DNA from 2 places in the Embleya sp. NBC_00888 genome. Region 2 is predicted to be linked to the other one. Evidence: riboswitches for the same ligand, from Rfam matches in the RefSeq annotation. Region 2 holds a riboswitch; the other holds the start of a gene.
What was found. A riboswitch is a leader RNA that binds a small molecule or an ion and turns the genes downstream of it on or off. The one in region 2 is predicted to bind thiamine pyrophosphate.
Positions count from the first base shown of each region.

Region 1: another riboswitch for thiamine pyrophosphate. It lies ahead of thiC (phosphomethylpyrimidine synthase ThiC); the one in region 2 lies ahead of thiO (glycine oxidase ThiO).

Region 1 is NZ_CP108784.1:4,538,830-4,543,449, reverse strand. It holds gene OG948_RS19025 (sensor histidine kinase) at 1-441, shown strand, start outside; gene OG948_RS19020 (response regulator) at 438-1,124, shown strand; gene thiC (phosphomethylpyrimidine synthase ThiC) at 1,204-2,973, opposite strand; TPP riboswitch at 2,965-3,073, opposite strand; gene OG948_RS19010 (hypothetical protein) at 3,126-3,326, opposite strand; gene tenA (thiaminase II) at 3,474-4,139, opposite strand; gene OG948_RS19000 (cupin domain-containing protein) at 4,261-4,578, opposite strand.
Region 2 is NZ_CP108784.1:2,723,300-2,727,919, forward strand. It holds gene thiE (thiamine phosphate synthase) at 1-122, opposite strand, end outside; gene OG948_RS10890 (Rv2175c family DNA-binding protein) at 133-498, opposite strand; gene OG948_RS10895 (NAD(P)/FAD-dependent oxidoreductase) at 588-1,772, opposite strand; TPP riboswitch at 1,887-1,998, shown strand; gene thiO (glycine oxidase ThiO) at 1,994-3,160, shown strand; gene thiS (sulfur carrier protein ThiS) at 3,157-3,366, shown strand; gene OG948_RS10910 (thiazole synthase) at 3,372-4,166, shown strand; gene pknB (Stk1 family PASTA domain-containing Ser/Thr kinase) at 4,260-4,620, shown strand, end outside.

The DNA.
Region 1 (4,620 bases), 1.8 Mb from region 2:
CGCCGGATGTTGCTGCTGCTGCGCGAGCCGGACCAGGGTGTGCGGATGCGTCCGCAGCCCTCGCTGGCCCAACTGCCCGCGCTCGTCGCCTCGTACGGCGAGGCGGGGCTGCCCGCGCGCCTGGAGGTCACCGGCACGTCCCGACCGCTGGCCGGCGGCGTCGAGTTGTCGGTCTACCGCATCGTCGAGGAGGCACTGACCAACGTGCTCAAGCACGCCCGACCCACACACGTCGCGGTGACCCTCGACTTCGACCGCACCCATCTGCGGGTCGCGGTCGTCAACGACGGCGAGCGGGTGTCCGAACCCTCGACCGGCGGCCACGGCATCGTCGGCATGCGCGAGCGCATCGGCGTCCTCGGCGGCGAACTGGAGGCCCGGCCCGGCGCGGACGGCGGGTTCGAGGTCGCGGCCCGACTGCCGCTGGGGGATCCCGCATGAGCATCCGCCTGCTCATCGTCGACGACCAGGAGCTGATCAGGACCGGCCTTCGCCTGTTCCTGCAGACGCAGGACGACCTCGTCGTGGTCGGCGAGGCCGAGGACGGCGACGAGGCGATCGAACTGGCGGGCGCCCTACGTCCGGACGTGGTGCTCATGGACATCCGGATGCCGCGGATGGACGGCGTCGAGGCCACCGCCCGCCTGCACGCCGCCGGCATCTCGCCGCCGCCACGCGTGCTGATCCTGACCACGTTCGACCTGGACGAGTACGTCTTCGGCGCGTTGCGCGCCGGCGCCGCGGGCTTCCTGCTCAAGGACGCCTCCCGTGCCCGCCTCGTGGAGGCCATCCACGTCGTCCACGACGGGGAGGCGTTGCTCTCGCCCTCGATCACCCGCCGCCTGATCGAGAACTTCGCCACCCGCACCGAACCGCTCCGCTCCTCGCCCGCGCTCCTGGCGGGCCTGACCCCGCGCGAACGAGAAGCCCTGTTCCTGGTCGCCCGCGGCCTGTCCAACAGCGAGATCGCCGCCCGTCTGGTGGTCACCGAGGCGACCGTGAAGAGCCATGTGGGCAGCATGTTCGCCAAACTGGGCCTGCGGGATCGCGCGCAGGCGGTCGTCTTCGCCTACGAGCACGGCGTCATCGTCGCCGGCGAGAGCGACCGGCCCGGACCGACCTGACGACGTCCCGGAAGCCGGCCCGCTCCCGGGACGTCGATCTCCCGAGAGGCCGTCCCCCGGGACGTCGTCGACGCGTGCGTCAGTCGGCCAACGGCAGATAGACGCGGTTGCCCGAGGCGGCGAACTCCCGCGACTTGGCCCGCATCCCGGCCTCGGCGTCCACCTCCGTCGCGACGGCGCCGTCGCCATGCTCCGCGCGGATGTCGTGCGAGATCCGCATCGAACAGAACTTCGGTCCGCACATCGAGCAGAAGTGGGCCGTCTTGGCCGGCTCCGCCGGGAGCGTCGCGTCGTGGTAGGCGCGCGCGGTGTCCGGATCCATCGCCAGGTCGAACTGGTCCTGCCAACGGAACTCGAAACGGGCGTCGGAGAGCGCGTCGTCCCAGGCCTGCGCACCCGGGTGCCCCTTGGCCAGGTCCGCCGCGTGCGCCGCGATCCGGTACGCGATCACGCCCGCCTTGACGTCGTCCCGGTCCGGCAGGCCCAGGTGCTCCTTCGGCGTCACGTAGCAGAGCATCGCGGTGCCCCACATGCCGATCATCGCCGCGCCGATCGCCGACGTGATGTGGTCGTAGCCGGGGGCGACGTCCGTGGTCAGCGGACCGAGTGTGTAGAACGGCGCCTCGTCGCAGATGCGTTGCTGGAGGTCGACGTTCTCCTTGATCTTGTGCATCGGCACATGGCCGGGGCCCTCGATCATCACCTGGACGTCCATCGAGCGGGAGATCCGGCCCAACTCGCCCAGCGTCTCCAACTCGGCGAACTGCGCCGCGTCGTTGGCGTCCGCGATGGAGCCCGGGCGCAGACCGTCGCCGAGCGAGTAGGTCACGTCGTACGCGCGCAGGATCTCGGTCAGCTCGGCGAAGTGCGTGTAGAGGAAGTTCTCCCGGTGGTGCGCCAGGCACCACGCGGCCATGATCGAGCCGCCGCGCGAGACGATCCCGGTCTTGCGACGGGCCGTCAGCGGCACGTAGCGCAGCAGCACGCCGGCATGCACCGTCATGTAGTCCACGCCCTGCTCGCACTGCTCGATCACGGTGTCGCGGTAGAGCTCCCAGGTGAGTTCCTCGGGCTTGCCGTTCACCTTCTCCAGCGCCTGGTACAGCGGCACCGTGCCGATCGGGACCGGCGAGTTGCGCACGATCCACTCGCGGGTGGTGTGGATGTCCTTGCCGGTGGACAGGTCCATCACCGTGTCCGCGCCCCACCGGATCGCCCACACCAGCTTGTCGGTCTCCTCCTCGATCGAGGAGGTCACCGCCGAGTTGCCGATGTTCGCGTTGACCTTGACCAGGAAGTTCTTGCCGATCACCATCGGCTCGATCTCCGGATGGTTGACGTTCGCGGGCAGCACCGCGCGACCGGCGGCGATCTCGTCCCGGACCAGCTCGGGCGTCAGGCCCTCGCGGATCGCCACGAACTCCATCTCCGGGGTGACCAGTCCGCGCCGCGCGTAGGCGAGTTGGGTCACCGCCTCGGCCCCGGACGCGCGCCTGGGTCGGGCCCCGGCGCCGGGCACCGCGAAACCGGCCGGGGTGAGCGCGCCGATCCGCCCGTCGTAGCGGACGGTGTCGCCGCGCTCCTCGATCCAGGCCTCCCGCAGCGCGGGCAGGCCGCGCCGCACGTCCACCTCGAAGGCGGGGTCGGTGTACGGGCCAGAGGTGTCGTACAGGCGAACCGTCTCGCCGTTGGTCAGATGCACCGTGCGTACCGGAACGCGCAGGTCCTCGCGCGATCCGGGGACGTAGCCGCGGTGGTGGGCGGGGGAAATCGGTCCGCTGGTGACCGTGCTCTCGGCGGCCGGGTCGGCAACCGGGACAGCGGGCAGCGAAGTGTCGTGCGAGGTCATGGAAAGGCTCCCTACGCCGGCATTACCCGGTCAGGTTCTGCGGTCGGCGCGGCCTCAGCGCCCTCTCAGCCCGGTGCCCCGAGCTCCCGTGTATCTCCGTGTGGTGCGCCCCCACCCTGGCACACCGCCGGTCGCACGACCAGCGTCGGGTTTCAGCCGAGCGGATCCCGCGGTTCGCGGCCGACCACCGCGGTACGCGCGAGCACGACCATCCCGACCGTGACGAGCAGCCCCACGACACCCTTGACGATGAGCATCAGGAAGGCCGAGAACAGCCAGATCAGCAACCAGCACAGCAGCACCAGCGCGAGCACCGGCACACCGATCCGCACCCACTGCGGCCATGTCTGCATCGTTCAACCCCCAGTCACGCGATCCCACGCGAGACGTGCTTCCGGGGACCACATTCCCCGGGAGGACACGTCGTATCCGGGCGGACCGGTTCCGACCGGGCCGATTCCGGCCGGCCGGGGCGCGTCGCGTCGCCCGGCCCGATCCGCTCAGACCGGCCAGCGCTCGCCGCGCCACGCGGCGTCCCAGAACATCCACTCGTAGCGGGCCGTGGTGGTGAAGTGTTCGATCATCCGAGCCCGCTCGGTCGCCGAGAGGTCCTCGCCGATCCGATCCACCAGATCGAGCACCGCGCGCACCGTCTGCTGGAACTCCTCGGCGCCGTAGGTGGCTATCCACCGCCCGTACAGCTCGTCGGGCGAGCCCTTGGCCAGCAGCGCGTCGCCCACGCGGGCGTAGATCCAGTAGCAGGGCAGCACCGCGGCCACACCTTCGGCGAACGAGCCGTTGTGCACCGTGGCGAGCAGGTAGCTGACGTACGCCCGGGTGCTGGGCAACACCGGCTCGGTCGCGGTCGCGTCCGCCACCGAGCTGCCGAAGTCGACCATGAAGCCCTCGTGCAACGAGCGCTCGGCGGCGATCGCACCGGCCGCGTCGCCGGCGAACTGCACGGTCGTCGCCTCGTCCGGCGCCTTGGCCGCGCACACCGCGAGCGCCTTGGCGTAGTCGCGCAGGTAGTGCGAGTCCTGCACGACGTAGTGCCGAAACGCCTCGCGCGGCAGCGTGCCGTCGGTCAGTCCGTGGATGAACGGGTGCTCGAGGATCGCCGCGTAGACGTCCTCGATCGCGGCCCAGAGCTCGTCGCGCAGCGCCATCAGGTCTACTCCCGATCGTCGGATCCCGGGATCCGAATCCCGGATCCCAAGATCAGATTGTCGTACACCGGTCCGGGCCCGCCCGTGAGTGCGCCCCTCGCGCGCGCCGCGCGCATCGCGCTCAGCCCTCCGGCGGCGAGAAGAACACCAACACGCGCAGCGGCTCGGTGATCCGGTGGAAGTGGTGCCGCACGCCGGCCGGGACGTACACGACGCTGCCGCGCGCGACGTCGGTGGACTCGTCGCCGACGGTCAGCGTGGCCCGACCGCTGATCACCACGTACGCCTCGTCCTGACCGTGCGGCTTCTGCGTATCGGTCTCGCCCGGTTCGAGGGCGTACAGGCCCATCGAGAAGTTCCGCTCGCTGAGGAACTTCAGGTACGCGCCCTGCTCGAACGCGCGCTCGGCGTCCAGATCATCGAGGCGGAAGACCTTCATGTGACCAAACTCCTTACCGACACGAACAGACTTTCTCATCAT
Region 2 (4,620 bases):
ACGATGTCCACGCCCGCGCCCAGGACCGCGTCCAGGAACGCGGGCAGGTCGCCCTGGCGCTCGCGCGCGTCGGTGCACAGGTACAGGCGCGCGGCGGCCAGCCGTTCCTGTCGGCTCGTCATCGGCCCGGCCTCAGATCGCCAGCGCCTGGGCGCGGCGACGCACCTCGGTCATCCGGTTCTCCTGGAGCGCCTGCACCGGCGTGCCCGGGAGCGTGTCGTCCGCGGTGAACAGCCACTCCAGCGCCTCCTCGTCGGTGAAGCCGGAGTCCGCGAGCAGGGTCAGCGTGCCGACCAGGCCCTTGACGATGTTGCCGTCCTGGAAGAAGTCGGCGGGTACCTGGAGGGCCCGGTGCTCGCCGCGGCGCACGGCCAGGAACTTGCGCTCCTTGAGCTGCTGCCGGACCTTCAGGATGTCCACACCGAGGATCTCGGCGATGTCGGGGAGTGTCACCCAGGCGGGGACGAGGGCTTCTGTTTTGGCGTCGATCTCGCTCACCCGGCCAAGTTTAGGTTCCGCGCCGGGGCCGGCCGGCCGGCGCCCGGCCCGGTACGGGCCCGGCGCGGCACGGCGCGGCCCGGCCGCGGTCAGCGCGCGACCGACTTGAGCGGGTTCTCGGGGTCGGCGAACCGCTCCCGGTCCACCGGCGTGCCCAGTTGCACGAGCTTGCGGCCCTGGGCCAGGTCGCGCGGCCGGGCGACGGCGAGCAGCGCCGTCAGCCGGTCGCCGGCGAACCAGCCCGCGGCCCACTTGTCGTCCTCGCCCGCGCCGCGGAAGACGAGTTCCTCGCCCGCGCCGTGCCGGCCGACGTACTGGACCATCCGACCGAACTGGTCGGACCAGAAGTACGGGACCGGGTCGTACGCCTGGTCGCCGCCGAGCAGGTTGGCGACCAGCACGCGCGGTGCCTGGAGCGCGTTGTCCCAGTGCTCGACGTTCATCCGGGTGCCGTAGCGGGCGGACGGGAAGTCCACGCAGTCGCCGACCGCGTACACCCCGGGCACCGAGGTGACCAGGTGGTCGTCCACCTCGACGAAACCGCGGTCGTTGACGGCCACGCCGGAGTCGGCCAGCCACTCGGTGGCCGGGCGCACCCCGATGCCGACCACGATCGCGTCCGCGCGCAGCCGGCGGCCGTCGGTCAGGTGTACCGCGCCCGGCTCCAGGCGATCCACCCGCGCGCCGAGCAGCAGTTCCACGCCGGCCTCGGCGTACCACGGCACGAAGCGTTCGCCGATGGCGTCGGGGAAGGGGCCGGCGAGCGGGGCGTGCAGGGCCTCGACCACGGTGGTCGGGCAACCGGCGGCGGCCGCGGCGGTGGCCACCTCGGCGCCGATCCAGCCCGCGCCGACGATCACCACGTGCGCGCCGGGCACCAGCGCGGCGCGCAGCGCGCGGGCGTCGTCGATGGTGCGCAGCACGTGCACGCCGGGCACCTCGGCCGCGCCGGGCAGGTTGAGCACGCGCGAGCCGGTCGCGATCACCAGGCGGTCGAAGGTGACCGGTCCCGCGTCGGTGTCCACCGCGCCCGGACGCAGTCCCGTCGCGGTCCGGCCGAACAGCACCTCGGTCTCCAGCGCGGCCCAGTCCGCCTCGAAGGACGTGTCGTCGGTCTTGCCCGCGAGCACCTCCTTCGACAGCGGCGGCCGGTCGTACGGCGCGTGCGCCTCGGCGCCGAGCAGGGTGACGCGCCCGGCGTACCCCTGGTCCCGCAGCGCCACCACGGTTTGCAGGCCGGCCATGCCGGCACCCACGACGAGCACGTTGTCCATGCGGGGCACCCTACGACGCGATCCGGCGCGACCGGCGGGCAGGGTCTTGACTCAGTCAAGGACATCTCGGACGCACTCGGGCACCCCGGGGCACGCGAAACCGGTGTCGTAGTGTGGAGAGGTCACGGGAGCCCGGTGAGACCGGGCTGAGAGGGGGGCTGCGAGCCCCCGACCGTCCGAACCTGATCCGGGTCATACCGGCGAAGGGAGTTCCCCTCACCATGTCCACCATCCCCACCACCGATGTCGTGGTGGTCGGCGCGGGCGTCGCCGGGCTGTCCGTCGCGTGGCGCGCGCGCACCCGGTACGGGCTGGCCGTCACCGTGGTCGACCCGACCCCCGGCGCGGGCGCCTCGCACGCCGCGGCCGGCATGCTCACCCCCGTCTCCGAACTCCAGTACGGCGAGGAGAGCCTGCTCCGGCTGAGCATCGAATCGGCCCGGCGCTACCCCGAGTTCGCGGCCGAGCTGGCCGAGGCCGCGGGCCTGCCCTCGGGCTATCGCGCGTGCGGCACGATCGCGGTCGCGCTGGACGCGGACGACCGGGCCGTACTCAAGGACCTGCACGCCCACCAGCAGCGCCTGGGCCTGCACTCGTCCTGGCTGACCAGCCGCGAGTGCCGCCGGCTGGAACCGATGTTGTCCCCGGCGATCACCGGCGGCCTGCACGTCGAGGACGACCACCAGATCGACAACCGCCTGCTGGTCGCGGCGCTGCTCGCGGCCTGCGCGCGGGCCGGTGTCGGCTTCGTCCGCGAGCGCGTCGAGCGCGTCCTGGTCGCCGACGAGCGCGCGTACGGCGTGCGGTTGCCCGACGGGCGCGACCTGATCGCGGATCAGGTGCTGCTCGCGGCGGGCGCCCGCTCGGCGCTGATCCCCGGTCTGCCGCCGGAGGCGGTCCCGCCGGTGCGCCCGGTCAAGGGCGAGATCCTGCGCCTGAGGGTGCCGCCGGCCCTGCTGCCGCTGCTGTCCCGCAACGTCCGGGGCGTGGTCAAGGGCGGCAGCATGTACCTGGTGCCGCGCGCGGACGGCGAACTGGTGATCGGCGCGACCGAGCACGAACTCGGGCACGACACCGAGGTCACCGCCGGCGGCGTGTACGAACTCCTGCGCGACGCGCACGAACTCGTCCCCGGCATCACCGAACTGCCTTTGGTGGAGACGCTCGCCGGGCTGCGCCCCGGCAGCCCGGACAACGCGCCGATCCTGGGCCGCTCCGCGCTGGCCGGCCTGGTGGTGGCCACCGGCCACTACCGGCACGGCATCCTGCTCACCCCGATCACCGCCGACACCGTGGCCGAGGCGCTCGCGCACGGCACCACCCCCGAACTCATCGAGCCCTTCGGGCCCGACCGCTTCGCGAGCGCCGCCCGAGAGGTGATGGCATGAACGACATCGAGGTCTCCGTCAACGGCGACCGGCGCCGCGTCGCGGACGGCACCACCGTCGCCGACCTCGTGGCCACGCTGACCACCGCCGCCAAGGGCGTCGCGGTCGCGGTGGACGAGTCGGTGGTGCCGCGCGGCGCGTGGGCCGAGACCGTGCTCGACGCGGGCAGCCGCGTCGAGGTGCTGACCGCCGTCCAGGGAGGATGACCGGCATGGCCGACGACAAGCTGGTGATCGGCGGCGAGTCCTTCACGTCGCGGCTGATCACCGGGACCGGCGGCGCGCCGAGCCTGGAGATCCTGGAGCAGGCGCTGATCGCGTCGGGCACCGAGATCACCACGGTGGCGATGCGCCGCGTGGATCCGGGGACCGCGGGCTCGGTGCTGGGCGTGCTGCGCCGGTTGGGCATCCGGGTGTTGCCCAACACCGCGGGGTGCTTCACCTCGGGCGAGGCGGTGCTGACCGCGCGGTTGGCCCGGGAAGCGCTGGAGACCGATTGGGTCAAGCTGGAAGTGGTCGCCGACGAGCGCACGTTGCTGCCGGACGGGGTGGAACTCGTGGACGCCGCCGAACGGTTGGTCGACGACGGCTTCCGGGTGCTGGCATACACCAACGACGACCCGGTGCTCGCGCGCCGGCTCGAGCAGGTGGGCTGCGTGGCGGTGATGCCGCTCGGGTCGCCGATCGGTTCGGGGCTGGGCATCCGCAACCCGCACAACATCCGGCTGATCACCGAGCAGGCCAAGGTCCCGGTGGTGCTGGACGCGGGCCTGGGCACCGCCTCCGACGCGGCGCTCGCGATGGAGCTGGGCTGCGACGCGGTGATGCTCGCGACGGCGGTCACCCGGGCGCAGTCGCCGCGGTTGATGGCCGAGGCGATGCGGCACGCGGTGGACGGCGGCCGGCTCGCCTACCGCGCCGGGCGGATCCCGATGCGGCACCACGCGCACGCGTCGTCACCGATGGCCGGCATGCTGGAGACGAGCCCCGAGCACCCCGCCTTCTGATCCGGCCGCACGATCGGTGCGGCCTTCCTCGGACGGGGAACCATGGGGAAGACCGTCGGCGTCCACAAGGCAGTGGACCCTACACTCCTGAACATGGACACGACCTTGAATGATCCGCTCGTCGGGCGGCTGCTCGACGGTCGATACCGGGTCGATGCCCGAGTTGCCGCGGGTGGCATGGCCACGGTGTATCGGGCTCTCGACACCCGTCTCGACCGCACCGTCGCCCTCAAGGTGATGCACGCCGGGCTGGCCCAGGACCCGGAGTTCACCCGCCGGTTCATCCTGGAGGCGAAGGCCGCGGCGCGGTTGTCGCACCCCAACGTGGTCAACGTCTTCGACCAGGGCACCGACGGCGCCTTCGCGTACCTGGCGATGGAGTACGTCGAGGGCCGCACGCTGCGCGAATTGCTCCAGGACCTGGGCAACATGACGCCGCGCGAGGCGTTCGGCG